DNA from 4 places in the Mesorhizobium sp. B264B1B genome. Region 2 is predicted to be linked to each of the others. Evidence: riboswitches for the same ligand, from Rfam matches in the RefSeq annotation. Region 2 holds a riboswitch; each other region holds the start of a gene.

Region 1 (5,710 bases), on a different contig from region 2:
CAATAGCGTCCGATCCGCTGAACCGGACGCGTCATGGTTCATTCCGCGGCAGCGACGGCCGCTTCACACCCATCCAACTCGCATTTGTGAGTGGCAAGACTGCGCTGGCCGAGCAGCACCGTGACCAGCGCGATGCCGCCCGCGACCACCGAGACCCAGAACCCGTTCTGGGCGCCGAACGCATCCACCACCGCGCCGGCGGCGAAAGAGCCCAGCGCCATGCCGATGCCGATTCCCGTTGTCACCCAGGTAATGCCCTCGGTCAGCATCGCTTCCGGCACATGCCGTTCGATCAGGCCGAATGCCGTGATGAAAGTCGGCGAGATCGCCACGCCGCTGATGAAGACGGTCAGCGCCAAAATCGGCACGCTGTCGGCGGTGAGCGGCAAAATCGTGCTGACTGCGATGATGGCGACCGCGACGGTCAGCTGGCGCTGTAGCGGCGTCTTGAGGTTGAGCGCGCCGACCACGATGCCCAACACGAACGATCCCAGCGCATAGACGCCGATCACCAGGCTTGCGGCACCGGCTTGGCCGAACTCGTTGGTGATCGCCACGGTGCTCACTTCCGTCGTCGCGAAGGTCGCGCCGATGAAGATTAGGGCGAAGGTGATGATCTGTACCGGCCGCAGGCGGATTGCCGAGCCAGTCGAACCATGGTCCACCGGCCGCACTTTCGGCTCGGTCGATCGCTGCAGGATGAATGCTATCGAGCCCAAAGCGAGAAACAACGTGCTCGCCAGCATGCCTGCTTCCGGAAACAGCGCCGCACTGAGGCCCACCGACAGCGACGCGCCGGCGATATAGACCAGTTCGTCGGCCGCCGATTCGAAGGCGAAGGCGGTGTTCATCTCCGGCCGGCCGCGAAAAAGCTCGGTCCAGCGCGCGCGCACCATTGCCGGCATGCTGGGCATGGCCGCTGCCAGCAGCGCCGACACGAACATTGTCCATACCGGCCAATCCTGATTGGCCGACGCAATCAGCAGCAGGAATGCCAGCACGGAGATGATGGTGGTGGGCACGACGATCCATGTCTGGCCGAGGCGGTCGACCAGCCTGGAGATCTGCGGCGCCAGGAAAGCGTTGGCCAGCGCGAATGTCGCCGAGACGGCACCCGCCAGCCAGTATTCGCCACGCGTCTGCGACAGCATCGCCACGATGCCGATCGGCGCCATGGCGACCGGCAGGCGCGCCATGAAGCCTGCAGCGGCAAAGCCCTTGGCGCCAGGGGCTCGAAAGATCTCGGAATAGGGGTTCTGCATGGTCCGTTCCTCGACAAAAGGCGATTCGGAAATTACATACGATGCGTATGAATACTAAATAGATCATACGTCGCGTATGTCAATTGGCATACGTGACGTATGTGGATAAGGCCAGAAGAGATGCACAAGCCCCGCAGGGAAATGATCGCCGAAACGCGCGCCAAATTGATTGCCGCGGCCCGGCATGCGTTCGGAACGATCGGTTATGCCGAGGCATCGATGGATGATTTCACCGCATCGGCCGGGCTGACGCGCGGTGCGCTCTATCATCATTTCGGGGACAAGAAGGGGCTTTTGCAGGCGGTTATCGCCGAGATAGACGCCGAGATGGCGGCACGGGTGAATGAGGTTGCAGCGAAAGCACCGACCCGCTGGCAAAGCTTCGTCGACGAATGCACGAGCTACATCGAAATGGCGCTGGAGCCGGAAATCCAGCGCATCATGTTTCGGGACGGTCCGGCCGTGCTGGGGGATCCCGCGCAATGGCCGAACGCCAATGCCTGCGTCGCGTCGATGACCGATCACCTGACGACGCTGCAGGGCGACGGGGTGGTTGTCCCGGGCGTAGACCCCGAGACCGCGGCACGGCTGATCAACGGGGCGAGCAGCCAGGCGGCGCAGCGGATCGCCAATTCGAACGACCCGGAAGCGACGTCGAAGACCGTGGTGGCGGCATTCAAGCAACTGCTCGAAGGATTGTTGAGGAAGGATGCCGGAGCCGCCTGACGACGGCAGGCCGCCGGCAGCGCGCTGCGCATGCCATATCGGCAATCAAATCAAGGGTTTGTCAGACTTTTCGCATGTTGCCGCCTTGAGGCGTGCGATCGTTGATTTGAGCGGAACTTCGCCCTGTCCGCAAAACGTCTCGCTCATGATCAGCTCGGGCAGCGGCAGCCGCCGCCCCCAGCCATGTGTTTCGAGGTCCGGTTTCGGCGCGAACTCCGAGACACGGCCGACACAGAGATAGGCCACCGGCGTCACATGCCCGGGAATCGACAGAAGGTCTTTCAACGCCTGCGCCTCGATAATGCTGACCCAGCCGACGCCGACGCCTTCGGCGCGCGCCGCCAGCCAGAAATTCTGCACCGCGCAGACCGTGCTGTAGAGATCCATCTCGGGATTGTGCCAGCGTCCCAGCGGCGAACCCTGTGAGCGTCGGCGGTCGCAGGTGATACAGATATTGAGCGCGCTTTCGCAGATGCCTTCCAGCTTGAGCTTGCGGTAGAGCGCCCGCCGCTCTTCCTCGATCGCCGGCAATTCCTGCTCGCGCGCCGCGAGGAACAGGTCGCGCACCTGTTCCCGTCGTTCGGTGCCACGAATGACGATGAAATTCCATGGCTGCATGAAGCCGACCGATGGCGCGTGATGGGCGGCAAGCAGCAGCCGCGCCAAGACCTCGTCGTCGACGGCCTCTGATGTAAAATGGCTGCGAACATCGCGCCGCGTGAACATGGCGCGGTAGACCGCATCGCGCGCCATCTGGTCGAATCCGTCACCCACGGGGATGGTCATATTGTCCGGCATCGCTTGTCCCCTTGCGATTGCAATCAACTGCCGTCCGCCTGACCATGCGGATGACGATGCCTGCCAGGCCGGTCTTCTGGCTCGGGATCAACCCGCATCCGGCGCCTTCCCGTCATCGACAGTGGCATTTACCGGCGCGGTCCCCCTTACAGCGTTGGGCACGCCACGGTATCAAACCGTGTTCCCGATTCTCCCGCTCGCGGCGGGCACCAGGCAGTGGCCGGGACTTTACGACGAAGCCCCTGCGCCGCCAATCCCCGCGGCGACGCGAATGGACGCAGGCGCGATTTTCCCCAGCCATCAGGCCGCAACGCATGGCCATCGCCGCGCCGGGGCACTAGATAGGGGGCATGGCCACTCGTCTCTACACCCATCCGATCTTCCTTGAGCACATCACGCCGCCCGGCCATCCGGAGCGGCCGGACCGCTTGCGCGCCATCGAGCGCGTGCTCGACGACGAGGCTTTTGCCGCGCTCGACCGCCTCGAGGCGCCGGAAGGCGACGAGGCCACCATTCTCTACGCGCATCCCGAGGATTTCGTCGAGCGGGTACGCGCCGCCATTCCCGAGACGGGCATCGCCCGCATCGATGCCGACACAACGGCCAGCCCGAAGAGCTGGCAGGCGGCGATCACCGCGATCGGAGCCGCCAACGCCGCCGTCGACGACGTCTTTGCCGGCAGGGCAGACAACGTTTTCGTCGCCGCCCGGCCGCCCGGCCATCATGCCGAGAAAGCGACCGCGATGGGCTTCTGCCTGTTCAACACGGCGGCCATCGCCGCACGTTATGCACAGCGCAAACACGATATCGAACGTGTCGCCATCGTCGACTGGGACGTGCATCACGGCAACGGCACGCAGGATGTTTTCTGGGACGATCCGTCCGTGCTTTATTGCTCGACGCACCAGATGCCGCTCTACCCCGGCACCGGAGCAAAGAACGAAACCGGCGCCGGCAACATCGTCAACGCGCCGCTTGCGCCGCAGACCGGCAGCGAGGCGTTCCGCGATGCCTTCCTGTCGCGCGTGCTGCCCTCGCTCGACAATTTTGCACCCGACCTGATCATTATTTCGGCCGGCTTCGATGCGCATCATCGCGACCCGCTGGCCGAGATCAACCTGACCGAGGATGATTTCGACTGGGCGACCGGCCAACTCATGCAGCGCGCGGCGCGCCACAGCGGCAACCGGCTCGTCAGCCTGCTCGAGGGCGGCTACGATCTGCAAGGATTGGCATTTTCGGTCGCCGCCCATGTCGGGCGACTGATGAAAGGATGAATGATGGCTGGTGAAACCAACGAAGACGTCAAGGCGATGAGCTTCGAACAGGCTCTCGACGCGCTGGAGAAGATCGTCGATGATCTGGAGCGTGGCGATGTGCCGCTCGACCAGTCGATCAGGATCTACGAGCGCGGCGAGGCGCTGAAGGTGCATTGCGACCGGCTGCTGAAGGCGGCCGAGGACAAGGTGGAGAAGATCAGGCTGTCCCGCGACGGCAAGCCGGTCGGGACGGAGCCGCTGGACGCGGATTGAGGCACGCAGCCGTCTCTCTGGTTTTTGACATGATCATGATTGAGGATAGAACGCGTCCCGATTGAAACGGCTCCAGGACAAGAGGAGATACGGAAGCGATGTGCAGAAACATCAAGACCCTGTTCAATTTTGATCCGCCGGCGACCAACGACGAGGTGCGCGATGCAGCCCTTCAATTCGTTCGCAAGCTGAGCGGAACGACGCGGCCTTCGAAGCAGAACCAGCACGCATTCGACCATGCCGTCGAGGCCATCGCGGCGTCGGCGCGCGAGCTTCTCGATTCGCTTGAAACCAACCAGCATCCGCGCAATCGCGAGGAGGTTGCGGCCAAGCTGCGGGCGAAGGCGGCGATCCGCTTTGCCTGATCTGGCCAAAGCAGCCATCGGCCGCTGACAAGGAGAGTTCATGAGCTTCTTTCCCGGGAAGGATCCTGAAGCCGGCGATGCCTTTGCCAGCGACCAGATCGAATTGATGGTCATTCCGAACGCCAAGGACATTGGCGGTTTTCAGGTTCGCCGCGCCTTGCCGACTGCCAAAAGGCGGCTGGTCGGTCCCTTCATCTTCTTCGACCGCATGGGCCCGGCCATCCTGCGTGCCGGTCAGGCGCTCGACGTCCGGCCGCATCCTCATATCGGCCTGTCGACGGTCACCTACCTGTTCGACGGCAGGATCAGGCATCGCGATTCGCTCGGCACCGAGATGGTGATCGAGCCGGGTGACGTGAACCTGATGACCGCCGGCCGCGGCATCGTCCATTCGGAGCGCACGCCGGAAGAACTGCGCGGCGCGCCGATGTCGATCTCGGGGCTGCAGACATGGTTGGCGCTGCCGGACGGCAAGGAGGAAGTGGCGCCGGTTTTCGAAAACACCGCTGTCGCGCGGCTTCCCGACATCGACGCGGAAGGCGTCAGCGGCCGCATCGTTATAGGCGATTTCCAGGGGCTGCGTTCCCCGGTGCGAGCCGATTCCGAGACGCTCTACGCCGACCTCAGGCTGGCGCCCGGCGCCAGCGTGAAAATCCCTGCTGACGCGGAAGAACGCGCCATCTATACGCTGGAAGGCGAGGTCTCGATTTCCGGCGACGTGTTTCCGGCGGAACGGCTTCTGGTGTTCCGGCCCGGCGACGAGATCGTCGTATCCTCACAGGCTGGTGCCCATTTCATGCTTTTCGGCGGTGCCTCGCTGGGCTCGAAGCGCTACATCTGGTGGAATTTTGTCTCGTCCTCCAAGGAGCGCATCGAACAGGCCAAGCAAGAATGGAAGACCGGCCGCTTCGACATCGTTCCCGGCGATGAGGAAGAGTTCATTCCACTGCCGGAAGGCTGAGGAAGTCGACGACGGGGCGTGCCTTTCGCGTCATTTGGCAGGCATTTACTTTCGCCTGCCGGCGGC
Region 2 (5,710 bases):
TGGACGGCAGAAGGGAAGAAACTGGTCCGATCCGCTCCTGTTTGATTTCCTTCGCTTTTTACTCCACTTTTCTCTCCTGACAGAGTTGCCGCCAAAACCCTGCTAGCATGGCCGGAATCAACCGTCCGAACGACGCTCAACAAGCCATCAGAGTCGCATCCGAATGAAGGAAAAGATCTCGCTTGCCACGGCCCGGCGCATCGCGCTCGCCGCCCAAGGGTTCACTGATCCCCGCCCCGCCGGCACGCCCGACCGACGCCACTTCGCCCGCGTGCTCTCGCGCACCGGCCTGCTGCAGATCGATTCCGTCAGCGCGGTGGTGCGCGCTCACTACATGCCGCTCTACTCGCGCCTTGGCCCCTACCCGTTCGCCTTGCTCGACAACGCCGCCGTCACGCGCAAGCGCACGGTTTTCGAATACTGGGCGCACGAGGCTTCCTTCCTGCCGGTCGAGACCTATCCCCTGATGCGTTGGCGCATGCAGCGCGCGGAGCGTGGCGATGAAATGTATCTGGGTCTCGCCAAATGGGGCCGCGAGCACGCCGCCTATATCGAAGAGATCTACCGCGAGGTCGCGGAGCGCGGCCCGATCGCCGCCTCCGCGCTCGAAGGCCAGAAAGGGTCCGGCGGCTGGTGGGGCTGGAGCCACGCCAAGCATGCCTTCGAATGGCTGTTCTGGGCAGGACGCATCACCACCGCGCACCGCCGTGGCTTCGAACGCTTCTATGATTTGCCCGAGCGCGTACTGCCGCGGGCGATCCTCGATCTGCCGGTGCCGTCTGCCGAGGACGCGCATCGGGAATTGCTGCGGATATCCGCCCGCGCTCATGGCGTCGCGACAGCAAGCGACCTGCGCGACTATTTCCGCCTGTCGCCGGCCGACATGAAGGGCCGGCTGGAGGAGCTGGTTGAAACAGGCGAGCTGGTGCCGGTGCGTGTCGAGGGCTGGAACAAACCGGCTTACCTCCATAAGGAGGCCCGTATTCCACGAAAAATCGAGGCCCGCGCCTTGCTGGCGCCGTTCGATCCGGTCGTTTTCGAGCGCTCGCGCACGGAGCGGCTGTTCGATTTCCACTACCGCATAGAAATCTACACCCCTGCCGAAAAACGGCAATACGGCTATTACGTCCTGCCGTTCCTGCTCGGCGACAGGATCGTGGCGCGCGTCGACCTCAAGGCCGACCGGCCGGCCAGCGTGCTACGCGTCCACGCGGCCTATGCCGAGCCCGGCGCGCCGCCTGAAACCGCCGCGCAACTCTTCCAGGAATTGACGCAGATGCAGGGCTGGCTCGGCCTCGAACGGATCGAGGTTACGCCCGCCGGCGACCTTGGGCAGCCGCTCGCCGACATTGCCGTGTCGTAGACGCGCGTTGACACCGCCGCCTGCAAGAGCCTAAATCCATTCCAGACGGTCTCCTCTCGGCAAAGGGAGGAGCCAAGAGGGAATGCGGTGCGAAATCTCGATTTCAAATCCGCGGCTGTCCCCGCAACTGTAAGCGACGAGCCAAGGCCGAAAACCACTGGGACGGTCCCGGGAAGGCGGCACGAAGGCGATGACCCGCGAGCCAGGAGACCTGCCGTCTGAGACATAAGAATCCGATCGCCCGGCGGGTTTTCCGGGCAAGGAGCCCGATTTGGAACGCGACAGCAGTTTCCCGGCTGAAACAGCGGACATTTTGTCTGGCGATAGCGACTTGTCTGGCGATAGCGACGCCTTGGCCGGCGTCACTGTCATCATCTGCGCTTCCTGCCGCGACGAGACCGGTTCCGATGCCCATCCCCGCGCCGGCGAAGTTTTGGCTCAAGATACGCGCCAAGCCGCAACGGCCGACAATGTCCGTGTCCGCACCGTCGAATGCCTCGGCAACTGCAAGCGCCGTCTCAGTGCCGCGATTCTTCGCGACGGCTGCTGGAGTTATGTCTTCGGCGACCTGAACATCGCCAGCGGCGCCGATCTCGTCACCGGCGCGAAACTCTTCGCCGCTTCGACCAACGGCCTCATTCCGTGGCGTGGTCGCCCGGATTCCCTCAAGCGCGGCCTCGTCGCCCGCATTCCTCCCCTCGACATGCTGAAGGACTGATCATGACCGCCGCAGTTTCCGCCGCCACTCTCTCCCGCGTCCCCTGTACCGTGGTCACCGGCTTCCTGGGTGCCGGCAAGACCACGCTGGTCCGCCATCTCCTGGAGAACGCGGGCGGCAAGCGGATCGCCATCATCGTCAACGAATTCGGCGACATCGGAATCGACGGCGAGATCCTCAAGGGCTGCGGCATCGACACCTGCCCGGAGGAAAACATCGTCGAACTGGCCAATGGCTGCATCTGCTGCACCGTCGCCGACGATTTCGTCCCGGCGCTCGACCAGATCCTGTCGCTGACGCCGAAAGTCGACCACATCCTGATCGAGACCTCAGGTTTGGCTCTGCCCAAGCCGCTGGTCCAGGCCTTCCAGTGGCCGACGGTGAAGAGCCGGGTGACAGTCGACGGCGTGATCGCCGTGGTCGACGGTCCGGCACTCGCCGAGGGGCGCGTCGCCAACGACATGGACGCCCTGCAGGCGCAACGCGCGCAGGACCAGACACTGGACCATGACGACCCCGTCGAGGAGGTGTTCGAGGACCAGATCGCCTGCGCCGACCTCATCATCCTGTCGAAGAGCGACCTGATGGATGCCGCAGGTTCGGCTCGCGCCAACGCCATCATTGGCGAACACTCCGCCCGCGCCGTGAAGGTCGTGCCGACGGCTCATGGCAAGGTCGATCCGTCTGTGCTGCTCGGGCTAGGCCTCGCCGTCGAGGACGACATCGAGAACCGCAAGTCCCATCATGACGGCGCCTTCGACCACGAGCACGACGACTTCGATACGTTCATCGTCGACATCCCCTCGATCGCCAACCCGGACGACCTGGCAAAGCGCGTCGCCACCGCCGCCGAACAGGAGAACGTGCTGCGGGTGAAAGGCTTCGTCGAGGTCGGCGGCAAGCCGATGCGGCTGTTGCTGCAGGCGGTCGGTCCGCGCGTCAATCATTATTATGACCGCGCCTGGACGGCTGACGACGACCGCCGCTCGCGCCTGGTCGTCATCGGCCTCAAGGGGCTGAACCGCCCGGCGATCGAGCATATCCTCGCCGGCTGAGGCAACACCGACCGCGATGCACATCCTCACCACCACATCCGCCTCGCTCGACGATCTCGCCGAGCCGGTCGATCTGCGGCAGACGCCGGCGGAAATGGTGGCGCTGTCCTTCACGGACAGCGACCTGGCCGGACTGGCAGCGGCCTGGAAAGGCGACGCCGATCGGCTGCCCACGATGCGGCTGGCCGCGCTGCGCGACCTGCGCCACCCCATGTCCGTCGACCTCTGGATCGACAGCGTCGCCCGTCACGCCAAAGTCATTCTGGTGCGTATTCTCGGCGGTTACGAGTGGTGGCGCTACGGCTGCGACCAGTTGGCCGTGGTTGCCCGTGAGCGCGGCATAAAGCTGGCACTGCTTCCCGGTGAAAGCCACGACGAGGATATCAGGCTGATCGAAGCCTCGACGCTGCCGCGCGAGGAACTGGACGGGCTGCTCAATTATTTCCGCCAGGGCGGCCCGGCCAATATGAGCGCGCTGGTGCGCAGGCTGGCGCGGTTGGCGGGGTCTGATGGCGAGATTGCCGAGCCGGTAAGCGTGCCGAAAGCCGGGTTTTATGAGCCGGGGCGCGGAGTCGTGGAGAAGCCGGACTTATCGAATGTCGGCATTCCGTCACACCCCCCTCTGTCATACCGGACATCTCGCCTGCGAGGGGGGAGATCAGCTGTCATCAAAGCCGGCTCCTCTTTTGTTGCGTCAGAAAAGGATGTGTTTGCACCATCTGAAAGGGGCAAGAACGTCGATGACGGGGCAATCTCCCCCCTTGCGGGGGAGATGTCCGGCAGGACAGAGGGGGGTGTGACGGGACTCGACGTTGACAACATCAATGCTCGCACCATTCCCGTCCTCTTCTACCGCTCGATGCTGCTCGCCGCCGATGTCGCGCCGATCGACGCGCTTTTCGAGGCGCTACGGCAGCGCGACATGCTCCCCGTCCCCATCTTCGTCTCCAGCCTGAAAGACCCGGAATCTCTGGCTTTTGTTGAAACCGCGATTGCCCAGCTCAAGCCCGCCGCCATCATCACCGCGACCGCTTTCGCGTCCGGCGCCGAACCCGGCGTCGAAACCCTGTTCGACCGCGCCGGCGTTCCCGTCTTCCAGGTCATCGTCGCCACCACCCGCCGCGACGTATGGGAGAAGAACCAGCGCGGGCTGGCGCCCGCCGACCTCGCCATGCATGTCGTTCTGCCCGAACTGGACGGCCGCATCCTCGCCGGCGCCGTTTCGTTCAAGGGCGAAAGCGAGACCGACCCGGCGCTCGGCCACCGCGCCTTTGCCAACCGGCCGGAGCCCGATCGCGTCGAACAGGTGGCGGACCGGGTCGCGGCCTTCATCAGGCTTCGGGAAACGCCGCGCGCCGAGCGCAAGCTCGCCATTCTGATCCCCGATTACCCAAGCGCTCCCGGCCGCACCGGCTATGCGGTCGGGTTGGACGTGCCGTCCAGCGTGCTGGCGATGCTGCACGACCTCAAGGAACAGGGCTATGCGGTTGAGGGAATTCCCCAAACGTCGCGTGCGTTGGTGGATGCGCTGGAGCGCGGCAAGGCTGGGTTGGAGTTGGATGAGTACCTTGCCTTCTTAACGGAATTGCCGGGCGCAGCAATTGCTGCCGTAGAAGCAGCTTGGGGCAAAGCCGAAGGCGAGACAGGTTTGCGCGAGGCACCCCCCTCTGTCCTGCCGGACATCTCCCCCGCAAGGGGGAAGATTACGCCGTCATCTCTGTCTTCGCCAATCTCCAACGTTGCAAGAGTAGCTCCAGCGTCGAAACTGCCAATCTCCCCCCTTGCGGGGGAGATCTCCGGCAGGACAGAGGGGGGTGTTCAAGCGCTGCCCGCCGCCAAATTCCCCTTCCGCGCCGCGACCTTCGGCAACATCACCGTGGCGCTGGCTCCAGACCGCGGCCGCTCGGCCGACCGCCGCGCCGACTATCACGACCCGACGCTGCCGCCGCGCCATGCATTGCTCGCCTTCGGCCTGTGGCTGCGCAAATTGCTCGGCGTCCATGCGCTCATCCATGTTGGCGCGCATGGCACGCTGGAATGGCTGCCGGGCAAGACGGTTGCGCTTTCGCAAAGCTGCTTCCCCGAGATCGTCACCGGTCCCCTGCCCGTCATCTATCCCTTTATCGTCTCCAATCCCGGCGAGGCGGCGCAGGCGAAGCGGCGGATCGCCGCCGTCACGCTCGGCCATCTGCCGCCGCCGCTCACCGGCGCCGGATTGGACAAGAACCAGCACAGGCTCGAACGGCTGGTCGACGAATACGCCCAGGCTGACGGTCTCGACCGCCGCCGCCGCGACCGTCTGGCCAGTCTGATCGTCGAAACCGCGCAGACGACGGGCCTCGCCGCGGAGGCCGGCGTTGCCCGCACCGACGCGCCGGACGAGGCCCTGCGCCGCATCGATGCCTGGCTCTGCGACCTGAAGGATTTCGCTATCAAGGATGGGCTGCATGTCTACGGCCGCGCGCCCGACGAAGAGCCCGACCTTATGCGCCGGCAAAGCGCCAAGGCCGAAAAGGCCGCCCTTCTTGCCGCGCTCGACGGTCGCCATGTCACCGCGGGCCCGGCCGGCGCGCC
Region 3 (5,710 bases), on a different contig from region 2:
GACATCTGCTTCGGCAATCGCGGCCGGCTCCTCCCGCCGGCCAATCCTCACGTCGGGTTCGGCAGGTAGCTGACGCCTCCCCTGCATTGCTGAAGGTATTCCAGCGCGCGGACCTGGCCTGTCATCTCGAGGTCGTCGCGATAGACCGGGTCGTGCCAGCCTTCGATGTCGATGGCGCCGCGATAGCCGGCCAGCCGCAATTCGCTGATCACCCGCGTCCAGTCGCTGTCGCCGAAGCCGGGCGTGCGCATCTGCACGAAGGGCAGGCGGCCGAAGACGCCGTGCTCGCGTATGACATCCCAGCGCACCGTCGCGTCCTTGCCGTGGACATGGAAGATGCGATGCGCCCATTTGCGGATCTGCGGGATCGGGTCGATCAGATAGACCAACTGATGGCAGGGCTCCCATTCCAGACCCAGATTCTCATCCGGCAATTCGTTGAACATCAGTTCCCAGGCGTCCGGATTATGGGCGATGTTCCAGTCGCCGGCGGCCCAGTTGCCATCCATGGCGCAATTCTCGAAGGCGATGCGCACGCCCTTGTCGGCCGCGCGTTTGGCCAATTCGCCCCAGACTTCGCGGTAGCGCGGCAGGCTGTCGGTCAGCGGCTTGCCGCGGATGCGGCCGGTAAAACCGCTGACCAGATTGGTGCCGAACAGATGCGCGCTGTCGATCACCGTTTCCCAGGCCTTGAGCACGCCGCGGTCGGTGTCGCCGCTCTCGAGTGGATTGCCGAACACGCCGATCGAGCTGACGCTGACATCGGCATCGCCGATCGCGTCGCGGATCTCGCCGGCGAGCCGCCCCAGGTCCTTGCCGCCCAGCGTCTGCCAGAAGAAGGGCTGGACGCTCTCGAAACCGAGCGGCAGGATCTGCCTGACATAGGCGGCCGGGTCTTCGAGATTGGCCCGCACCATGGTGCCGATCCTGATGTCGAGAAGCGGGTCCGCCATGGTCATCCTTCCTGCCTGGGGATTTCGACCCGGCGCCCGGTCTCGGCGCTTTCGATCGCCGCGAAAACCATGGCCAGGCTCTTGATGTTGTCGGCGCCGCGCGTCTCCGGCTCGGTGCCGGTTTCCACGGCGCGGACGAAATCTTCCATGACGCCGAGATGCCCGCCGATGCGGTCGGCAGGGTCGAGCGGCGGCACCGCTACCGGCACGACCTTGTCGAGCAGGCCTTCGCGTTCCGGCAGCACGGCTTCGGCCTTCAACTCGTCATGACCATCCCAGGTCAGGCTGCCGCGTTCGCCGACGATGCGCCAACTGCCTTCCCAACTGGTGCGGAAACCGTCGGCGCACCAACTGCCGCGATAGGTGAACATCTTGCCCTGGCCGAGCTCGAAGGTGGCGCTTGCCGACGATCCCTGCCGGTACCAGGAATTGGCCGGCTCCCATTCCCGGCAATACACTTCGGTCGGCTCGCCATCGACCATGTAGCGGGCGGCGTCGAATGTATGGATCGCCATGTCGAGCAGCAGCACATGGCGCATGCCTTCGCGGAAACCGCCGAAATGCGGCGCAATGAAAAAATCGGCATGGATGCTGGTCGCAGCGCCGATGGCGCCGGAGCCGAGGAAGCGCCGGATGCGCCGGACGTTGGCGACGTAGCGGCGGTTCTGCACCACGGCATGGACGCGTCGCGCGCGCCGCGCATCGTCGATGATGGCGCGCGCATTGTCCGGGCTGTCGGCCAGCGGCTTTTCCGTCAACAGATGACAGCCATGGGCAAAGGCCGAATTCGCCACGGCGCGACGGGCGGCAGGCACGACCACGTCGAACACCGCATCGGGTCTGGTCTGGGAGAGAACGACGTCGAGATCGGTCCCGATCGCGACCCCGGCGAGGTCGTATTCGCGTGCCCGCTGGCGCGCCCTGTCGGCGTCGAGGTCGACGAGACCGACGATCTTGACGGCAGGGGATTGGCTGATGGCCTCGAGCCAGGTTTTGCTCATGGCTCCGCACCCGACCAGGACGACGTGCATCATCCAGCGCTCCTCCGGCCAACCCCTCCTGGCTGGCACCCACGGCAGTCCGTAAATGACTTCCGTAAACGTTTACGATGACACACCCGATGGCATATATTGTCAATCGGATTTGTACCGTCGGCTCTGAAACGCCTTGGCCGCACGACCGGCTGGTGCTAGCCAGAAGCAGGAGGGGGAGGTCTTGGCGTCCAGCATTCACGATCTTGCGCGGCACCTAAACATTTCGATCGGTACAGTCTCGCGCGCGCTTAACGGGCGCGCCGACGTGAACGCCGAGACACGCCAGCGCGTGCTCGAGGCGGCCCGGAAGCTCAATTATTCACCGAACCACTCGGGCAGGAACCTACGCCGCGGCACCACCCATGCCGTGGCTTTCATGCTGCAGCCGCATCCGGGCGACCAGCAGTATGGCGAGCCGTTCTTCATTCCGTTCCTCACCGGACTGCAAGCGACATTGGCCGAGTGCGGGCTGGACCTGATCATCGTCATGGGCGCGCCGGCGGATTATCAACAGGAGCGGCTGCGCCGCGTCGTCGAGACGCGTCGTGCCGATGCCGTCGTACTGGCCTGGACGCGGCGCGAGGACGATCGCATCGACTATCTGAGCAAGGCCGGCTTTCCCTTCGCGACGCTCGGCCGAAGCCGGTCCGGCGACGACAGCTATCCCTCTCTGGATCTGGATTTCGAGAAGGCGGGCGCCGATGCGGTCGACCGGCTGGTTGCGCGTGGCCACCGCCGCATCGCCGCCATCCGGCCGTCGCTTGACCTGAATTTCGGTTATCTGTTTCTGGAGGGTTATTGCAAGGCGCTGCGGCGGCACGGCATCGAAGTCGATCCCGGCCTGATTGTGGACGGTTTTATCAACGAAGCCGGTGGCTACGCGGTGACACCGCAAGTCATGCGGTCGAAGGATCCGCCGACCGCGATTATCTTCAACAACGACTCGATGGCGCTCGGCGGCTGCAAAGCGCTCGCCGAAATGGGGATCAAGCCCGGGCAGGATGTCGCGGTGATCGTCATCGTCGACACGCCGCTCTGCCGTTATTTCTCGCCGGCGCTGACCGGCTTTCGTCCGAGCCTTGACCCGATGGGGCGGCGGCTCGGCGAAATCCTGCTCGCCTCGCTCCCGGCTTTCGCCGGCGCGAAAGGGCCAGAGATCATTCGCGAGGTCTGGCCGCTGGAACTGGTGGCGCGCGATAGTGATTGACCACACGTTTGTATCGTTATAACAGAACATGCATCGACCTTGCCTCGACGCTGCCTGCATCCTAGGCTGCGACTCGTGATGGTCCCCGCGCCGCAAGGCGAGGGGTGAAAAGGGAACATGGTGAGGCCCGTTTTTCGGGTCGAAGCCATGGCTGCCCCCGCAACTGTAAGCGGCGAGCAAAATCCGAGAAGCCACTGGCCGGCAAGGCTGGGAAGGCAGGATGGCGCAACGACCCGCGAGCCAGGAGACCTGCCATCTGCATGGGTTGACCGGACGGGGTGTGCCGGGAGGAGACGCGGGGTTCGGTCTTGTCGACCGGTTCAAGCCAGCTTCCTTCCGTCGCCATTTTTGAAAGTGACGGAAGTTGGACGGCTCCATCGATCGCATTCACTGCATTCCCATGCATCGCATCATCGTGTGCACGCTTTGCCGCGATATCGCCACCGAGGTGAATTCAGGCCAGCGTCCGGCAGGATTGGCAAGCAAGACGCTGGCCCGTATTCCGGCGGGCCCTGCAAGGAATTGCCCATGACCGCGCCGCTTCTCGAGGCCCGCGACCTGGCCGCGGCGGCGGATGGCCTGCATCTGGTGCATCCGGTCAGCCTTTCGGTGGCGGCGGGCGACCGTCTCGCCATCATCGGTCCCAACGGCGCCGGCAAGACGACATTGCTGCGCATGCTGTCGGGCATGCTGCGGCCGAGTTCGGGCGAAGTGAAGCTCACCGGGCGCCTGCTGGACAGGATTTCGACCGCCGAGCGGGCGCTGCACATCGCCGTCGTCGGCCAGACCGATCAACCGGATCCACGGCTGGCGGTGATCGATTATGTCGAGCTCGGCCGGGTTCCGCATACCGGCCGCAGGCACAGGAGCGAGGAACGCGACATTGTCGTCGAGGCGCTGCGCCGGACCGGGCTGTTGCCGCTGCTTGGCCGCACCATCGGCTCGCTGTCGGGCGGCGAGCGCCAGCGCGCCCAGCTTGCCCGCGCCATCGCACAGGAGCCGAAGATCCTGTTCCTCGACGAGCCGACCAACCATCTCGACCCGCGGGCGCGCAGCGAGTTGCTCGAACTGGTTGCAGGCCTCGGCATGACCGTGATCGCGGTGCTGCACGATCTGGCGCTGGTGACGCCTTTCGCCACCAGGGTCGCGGTGATGAGCCATGGCCGGTTGCATGTGCTGGCGCCGCCACGCGAAGCACTCACTCAGCAGCTGATCCGCGAGATCTTCGGTGTCGACGTCTTTAGGTTGCGCCACCCGACGGAGGACCGCGAGCTGACGGTGTTCGAGGTTCCGAACCGTGCCGCGCCATCTTCGTGAGCGCAGATCCAATTCCCGTGCAACGAAGGAGCAACATCCGTGAAACGCCTTGCCGTATCTCTTGCCTTCTCCCTGCTGGCCTCTACGGCCTTCGCCTTTCCGGTGACGGTCGACAGCTGCGGCAAGTCGCTGACCTTCGACGCGCCTCCAAAGCGCGCTGTCATTCACGATCTCAACATGGCCGAGATGGCCTTCGCCCTGAAGCTGCAGCCGTCGATCGTCGGCCTGACCGGCATCACCGGATGGTACAAGGTCGGCCCCGAATTTAAGGCCGAGCAAGGCTCGATCCCGGAACTGGCGCCCAAATATCCGACGCTGGAAAACCTGGTCGCTGTCGAGCCCGACTTCTTCTTCGCCGGTTGGTACTACGGCATGAAGCCGGGCGGCGAGGTGACGCCCGATACGCTGGCGCAACACGGCATCAAGACCCTGGTGCTGACGGAAAGCTGCGTCCATCTCGACAAGAACCGCCCCGCCGCTTCGATGGACCTGCTCTATGGCGATGTCGAGAAGCTGGGCAAGATCTTCGGCAAGGAGGCCGAAGCGGATAAGCTCGTCTCCGGCTGGAAGGCGCAGCTCGCCGAAATCACGGCCAAGGTCGGCGCCCGCAGGGGAACGCGCGTGTTCCTCTATGATTCCGGCGAGGACAAGCCGTTCACATCAGGCAAGTTCGCCATTCCCAACGCCATGATTTCCGCGGCCGGCGGCGACAACATCATGGCCGACATGGACACCAGCTGGGGCAACACGGATTGGGAGACGGTGGCCTCGCGCAATCCGCAATTCCTCATCCTGCTCGACTATCAGGATGGCGGCGGCTACCGGAAGCTGCTCGATTTCCTGAAAGCGCATCCGGCAATGAAGGAGACGGACGCGGTCAGGAACGAACGCTTCGTGGCGCTTCGCTATGCCGAACTGACACCCGGGCCGGCCAATATCGACGCGATCGGCAAGATTGCCAGGGCGATGCATCCGGAAGCGTTTTAACCGGGAACATGACTTTGCGGCACAAGGCATTCGTATTGGCCATGACGGCGGCCGCGTTGGCTATGGCCGCGCTCGCGCTGCTATCGATCGCCTATGGTTCGACGATGATCCCGCTGGGCGACGTCGTTGCAGCACTTGGCCATGCGATCGGATTGAAGGGGCATGACGTGTCCGGCCCGGTCGGCAGGATCGTCGTCGACCTCAGATTGCCG
Region 4 (4,194 bases), on a different contig from region 2:
GCCCGAGAGCTTCTTGACCTTGCAGGTTCCGCACAGGCCGAATTCGCACGCGGCGGGGATTCTGACTCCCGAGGCGCGCGCCGTCTGCAGCACCGTCTGGCCGGCGACGCATGCGGCATCGACGTCCGAAATCGAGAACCGGATCGGCGTCGCGGCTTCGACAGGAATGGCTGCGCCGTCTCCAGTCGGCGAGGCGAACGGCGCCGGGATTTCCTCCACCAGCGGCGCTGCAAAGCTCTCCTGATGGTATCTCGCCATGTCGAAGCCGGCGGCTTCGAGCATGCCGCGCACGGCACGCATGAAGGGGTCGGGGCCGCAGCAGAAGATTTCGCGCTCTCGGAAATCGGGCGCCAAAAGCGGCAGCCGGATGGCGTCGATGCGGCCCATATGGCCGAACCAGCCTTCCCGGCTCGACCGCTCCTCGATCATGAAACCGAGCGACAGGCCGGGCATGCGGCTGCCGAGCAATTCCAGCTCCTTGCGGAAGATGATCTCTTCGGGGCGGCGGGCGCAGTTGACGAAGCCGACATCGGTCCATGGCGCGCAGTCATTCAGCCAGCGCAGCATCGACATCATCGGCGTCACGCCGGAGCCGGCCGAGATGAACAGATATTTGGCCGCCGGGTGGCTGTGCAGCGAAAAGTCTCCGGCCGGCCCATACGCCTTGACGTGCGAACCAGGCCTCAAATGGTCGAACATCCAGCGTGTGCCGGTGCTGCCGGCCTGCGCCTTCACCGTCACCGCGATCGAGAATGGCCGTGAAGGCGAAGACGACAGCGTGTAGGTGCGCATCAGCAACCCATCCGCTGTCGGCAGTTCCAGCGTCACGAACTGGCCCGGCTTGTAGCGGAACCAGGTCTGGTTGTCGGAGCGGAAGGTGAAGGTCTTTACATCAGGCGCCTCGTCGCTCACGCCGATCACTTCCAGCACCTGGAGCCTGTCGTTCCAGGGCGCCATCTGATCGAGATGGCGATAGAGGCCGAGATCCGTCATCGCATTCATCCCTTACCTCTCAAGCAACGCTGCGCAGGGCCGGCCGGCCGTCTTCGGCGAGGCGCGGACCGATGAAACGCGCGTACCAGTCGACGAACTGGATGACGCCGCCTTCGTGCAGTTCGGAATAGGGGCCGGGTTCATAGGCCGGCGACAGGATGCCGAAGGCGTTTTCCTCGACGATGCGACGATCCTGGCCGTTGGTCTCGGTCCAGACATGGGTGAGTTCGGCAAGGTCGTAGTCGACGCCCTCGACCGCGTCCCTGTGAACCAGCCATTTGGTCGTCACCGCGGTCTCGGTGGCGCTGATCGGCAGCACGCGGAACGTGACGGCGTGGTCGCCAAGGATGTGGTTCCAGGTCGTCGGATAGTGATAGAGCAGCAAGGAGCCGATGCGGTCGGTGGCAACGCCGTCGGACAGGTTCTTCTTGACCGCGCGTTTTCCCGTCATCGTATAACTGACGGCATCGCGCAGCAGCGGCGCGCGGGTGGCACGGTACTGTCCGGCCGGGTCGATGCGGAACCTGCTCGGCAGGCCGGCCGCCTCGCACTTGGCCCAGTGCGACAGCATCTCCGGGTCGCTGTCGGCGTCTTGCACGCCAGTCACGGTCGGCGCCTCCGGGAAGGTCTTGCAGAGCTCCGGATGGTTGCCGGCGCAATGATAGCATTCGCGGTTGTTTTCCCAGACCAGCTTCCAATTGCCCTTCTCGACGATGGTGCTCTCGAAGGCGACCTTTGCTTCGCGCAGCCGATGCGGCAGCAAATAGGGTTCGATCATCGTCCGCATCGGCGCGAAATCCGCCGGCTCGTCGGCGAGGCAAATGAAGATGTAGCCGCCGACGCTTTCGCAGGCGACCGGCTTCAGGCCGAACTGGCTCTTGTCGAAACCCTCGGCCATCTGCCTGGCGAACAGCAGCCTGCCGTCCAGTTCATAGGTCCACTGATGGTAGGGGCAGACGAGCTTCGCCGCCGTGCCCTTGTCTGTGTTGCAGACGCGGCTGCCGCGATGGCGGCAAGAATTGTGGAAGGCGTTGATGTTGCCCTTCTGGTCGCGCACCAGCACCACAGGATAGTCGCCGATCTGCACGGTGATGAAGCTGCCGGGCCGGGGCAGTTCGCAATCATGGCCGATGAACAGCCAGTCGCGGTACCAGATCAGCTCCATGTCGAGCTTGAAGTAGTCGGCGTCGGTATAGAAGGGCTGCTCGAGTGAGAAGCCGTCCCTGCGGCCTTGCAGCCGTTTCAGCATGTCGTTGCGCGCATCCATGTCCTGTCCTCGCATTGAAGTCCTGTCCTCACATTGAAGGACTGAACGGAAGGGAGAGAGGAAGGATCAAGCCGCGCGCCGGCTTGCGCCGGACATGCACCATCCGCCTCTTGACCGCCCGCCGCGATCAGTCGAGTCCAACATCTCAGGCTGGTTTCCGGGCTCTGGAGCTGTCCTTGCGGACTGTCGCGACACCTTCCCAGGCCTTTGCCCAGTGGTCTCCCGTTGCGACCTGAACTCCACCACCGTTGCGGGGGCAGCGCCGGATTCTGACCGGCTTCCCAATTCTCCGCCTCGTCGTCACGCGGCGGCACCTGAGATGGCAGGATCTAACCATGATCGCCGGCTTGTCGTCGGCATGAAAACGACATCGCATCCATGCCGCGCGACACGCACTGAAAACGGTGCGGCCGCCGTTGCAGGGGCAGAAAGCCTCAGGTCGCCGCCTCGGATTCCGTCTCGTGGCGGAGGCAAAAAAGGTTAACGGTTTCGAAAAGTGACTATTAGCGCCCTCTAAAATCGAACCGAACGGTTCGTTTCTGTTGACGATGCGTGCAGGACGGTGTGAACACTGGGCCTTCGACACAGTTGGTGATCGCGCCGTCTGTTAGAATAACTATTTGATAACAAATGGAAAAAACGAATGTAGAAGGCCCTGGCACAATTTCAAGTGGTGGAAACTTGGTCCACACGGAAAAACTTCGTGATTGGAAATGGCGGTATGGCTTTCCCACATCGGGGCTGTCCGAACGACGCGATTTCCTCCCAAGACACGCCGCTAGACGGACGGAAAAATACTGGAGTATCAAAAAATGAAAAAGATCATTCTCACTGCCGCCGCCCTTCTGGCTGTTTCCGGCAGCGCCTTCGCTGGTAGCGACCATTATGGTTCGAATGCCCCTGCGGCCACCGCCGTCGACAGCTCGTACACTGCTTCGACCAAGAAGTCGGAACCGGCTGCCCAGACGCCTGTCCAGGGTGCCGATCGCAACCTCTTCGGCAACAACTAACAGCCGATCTCCAGTTGACGGCGGGCCTTCCGCCGTCCTGGCGAAATTTGAGAATTCAGGAGACTTGAAATGAAGAAGATCGTTCTTGCTGCCGCCGCCGTCCTGGCCGTTTCGGGCAGTGCTTTCGCCAGCAGCGACAACTATGGCTCCAATGGCGCCAACCAGCCTGCCGTCACCTCGGTTGACAACGCGCACACGGCTTCGGTCCAGAAGTCGGCGCCGTCTGCCCAGGCGCCTGTGCAGGGTGCTGATCGCAACCTCTTCGGCAACAACTAACAGCCGATCTCCAGTTGACGGCGGGCCTTCCGCCGTCCTGGTGAAATTCGAAAATTCAGGAGACTTGAAATGAAGAAGATCATCCTTGCTACCGCCGCCGTTCTGGCGGTTTCGGGCAGCGCTTTCGCCGGCAGCGACAACTATGGCTCCAATGGCGCCAACCAGCCCGCGGCCACTTCGACCGACAGCTCATACACCGCTTCGACCAAGACGTCGGCTCCGGCTGCCCAGGCACCTGTTCAGGGTGCCGACCATAACCTCTTCGGCAACAACTAACAGCCGATCCTGCAGCAGATGGCGGGCAAGCCCGCCTCTGCGGTGGAATTTGAGAATTCAGGAGACTTGAAATGAAAAAGATCATCCTTGCTGCCACCGCCGTCCTGGCCGTTTCGGGCAGCGCTTTCGCCAGCAGCGACAACTATGGCTCCAATGGCGCCAACCAGCCTGCCGTCACCTCGGTCGACAATGCGCACACGGCTTCGATCCGCGACAGCGGCTCGCCCGTCTACAAGCTGCTCAATTCGTCGGGCGATGTACACAAGTCCGCCCCTCAGGGCAGTGACCGGAATCTCTTCGGCCACTAACAGCCGAAGCTGACACCAAACAGGAGCGGGGGGGGGGGGGGGGGGGGGGGGGGGGGGGGGGGGG

Evidence for each region. Region 2 has a riboswitch for cobalamin ahead of LB547_RS01020 (DUF1636 family protein). Riboswitches for the same ligand answer to the same signal wherever they lie in the genome.
Region 1: another riboswitch for cobalamin. It lies ahead of bluB (5,6-dimethylbenzimidazole synthase); the one in region 2 lies ahead of LB547_RS01020 (DUF1636 family protein).
Region 3: another riboswitch for cobalamin. It lies ahead of LB547_RS06495 (ABC transporter ATP-binding protein); the one in region 2 lies ahead of LB547_RS01020 (DUF1636 family protein).
Region 4: another riboswitch for cobalamin. It lies ahead of LB547_RS32110 (aromatic ring-hydroxylating oxygenase subunit alpha); the one in region 2 lies ahead of LB547_RS01020 (DUF1636 family protein).

What each region holds. Positions count from the first base shown of each region.
Region 1 is NZ_JAIUIS010000005.1:173,779-179,488, forward strand. Features, by position in the region: gene LB547_RS12390 (MFS transporter) at 39-1,262, opposite strand; gene LB547_RS12395 (TetR/AcrR family transcriptional regulator) at 1,383-1,988, shown strand; gene bluB (5,6-dimethylbenzimidazole synthase) at 2,034-2,786, opposite strand; cobalamin riboswitch at 2,835-3,015, opposite strand; gene LB547_RS12405 (histone deacetylase family protein) at 3,137-4,063, shown strand; gene LB547_RS12410 (exodeoxyribonuclease VII small subunit) at 4,067-4,318, shown strand; gene LB547_RS12415 (DUF2277 domain-containing protein) at 4,417-4,683, shown strand; gene LB547_RS12420 (pirin family protein) at 4,724-5,644, shown strand.
Region 2 is NZ_JAIUIS010000001.1:216,686-222,395, reverse strand. Features, by position in the region: gene LB547_RS01025 (winged helix-turn-helix domain-containing protein) at 164-1,363, shown strand; cobalamin riboswitch at 1,393-1,597, shown strand; gene LB547_RS01020 (DUF1636 family protein) at 1,635-2,081, shown strand; gene cobW (cobalamin biosynthesis protein CobW) at 2,084-3,136, shown strand; gene LB547_RS01010 (cobaltochelatase subunit CobN) at 3,153-5,710, shown strand, end outside.
Region 3 is NZ_JAIUIS010000002.1:547,991-553,700, reverse strand. Features, by position in the region: gene LB547_RS06510 (sugar phosphate isomerase/epimerase family protein) at 48-953, opposite strand; gene LB547_RS06505 (Gfo/Idh/MocA family protein) at 956-1,987, opposite strand; gene LB547_RS06500 (LacI family DNA-binding transcriptional regulator) at 2,169-3,194, shown strand; cobalamin riboswitch at 3,257-3,466, shown strand; gene LB547_RS06495 (ABC transporter ATP-binding protein) at 3,723-4,511, shown strand; gene LB547_RS06490 (ABC transporter substrate-binding protein) at 4,551-5,498, shown strand; gene LB547_RS06485 (FecCD family ABC transporter permease) at 5,507-5,710, shown strand, end outside.
Region 4 is NZ_JAIUIS010000032.1:39-4,232, reverse strand. Features, by position in the region: gene LB547_RS32115 (hybrid-cluster NAD(P)-dependent oxidoreductase) at 1-993, opposite strand, end outside; gene LB547_RS32110 (aromatic ring-hydroxylating oxygenase subunit alpha) at 1,013-2,260, opposite strand; cobalamin riboswitch at 2,391-2,593, opposite strand; gene LB547_RS32105 (DUF680 domain-containing protein) at 3,073-3,270, shown strand; gene LB547_RS32100 (DUF680 domain-containing protein) at 3,340-3,546, shown strand; gene LB547_RS32095 (DUF680 domain-containing protein) at 3,616-3,822, shown strand; gene LB547_RS32090 (DUF680 domain-containing protein) at 3,894-4,130, shown strand.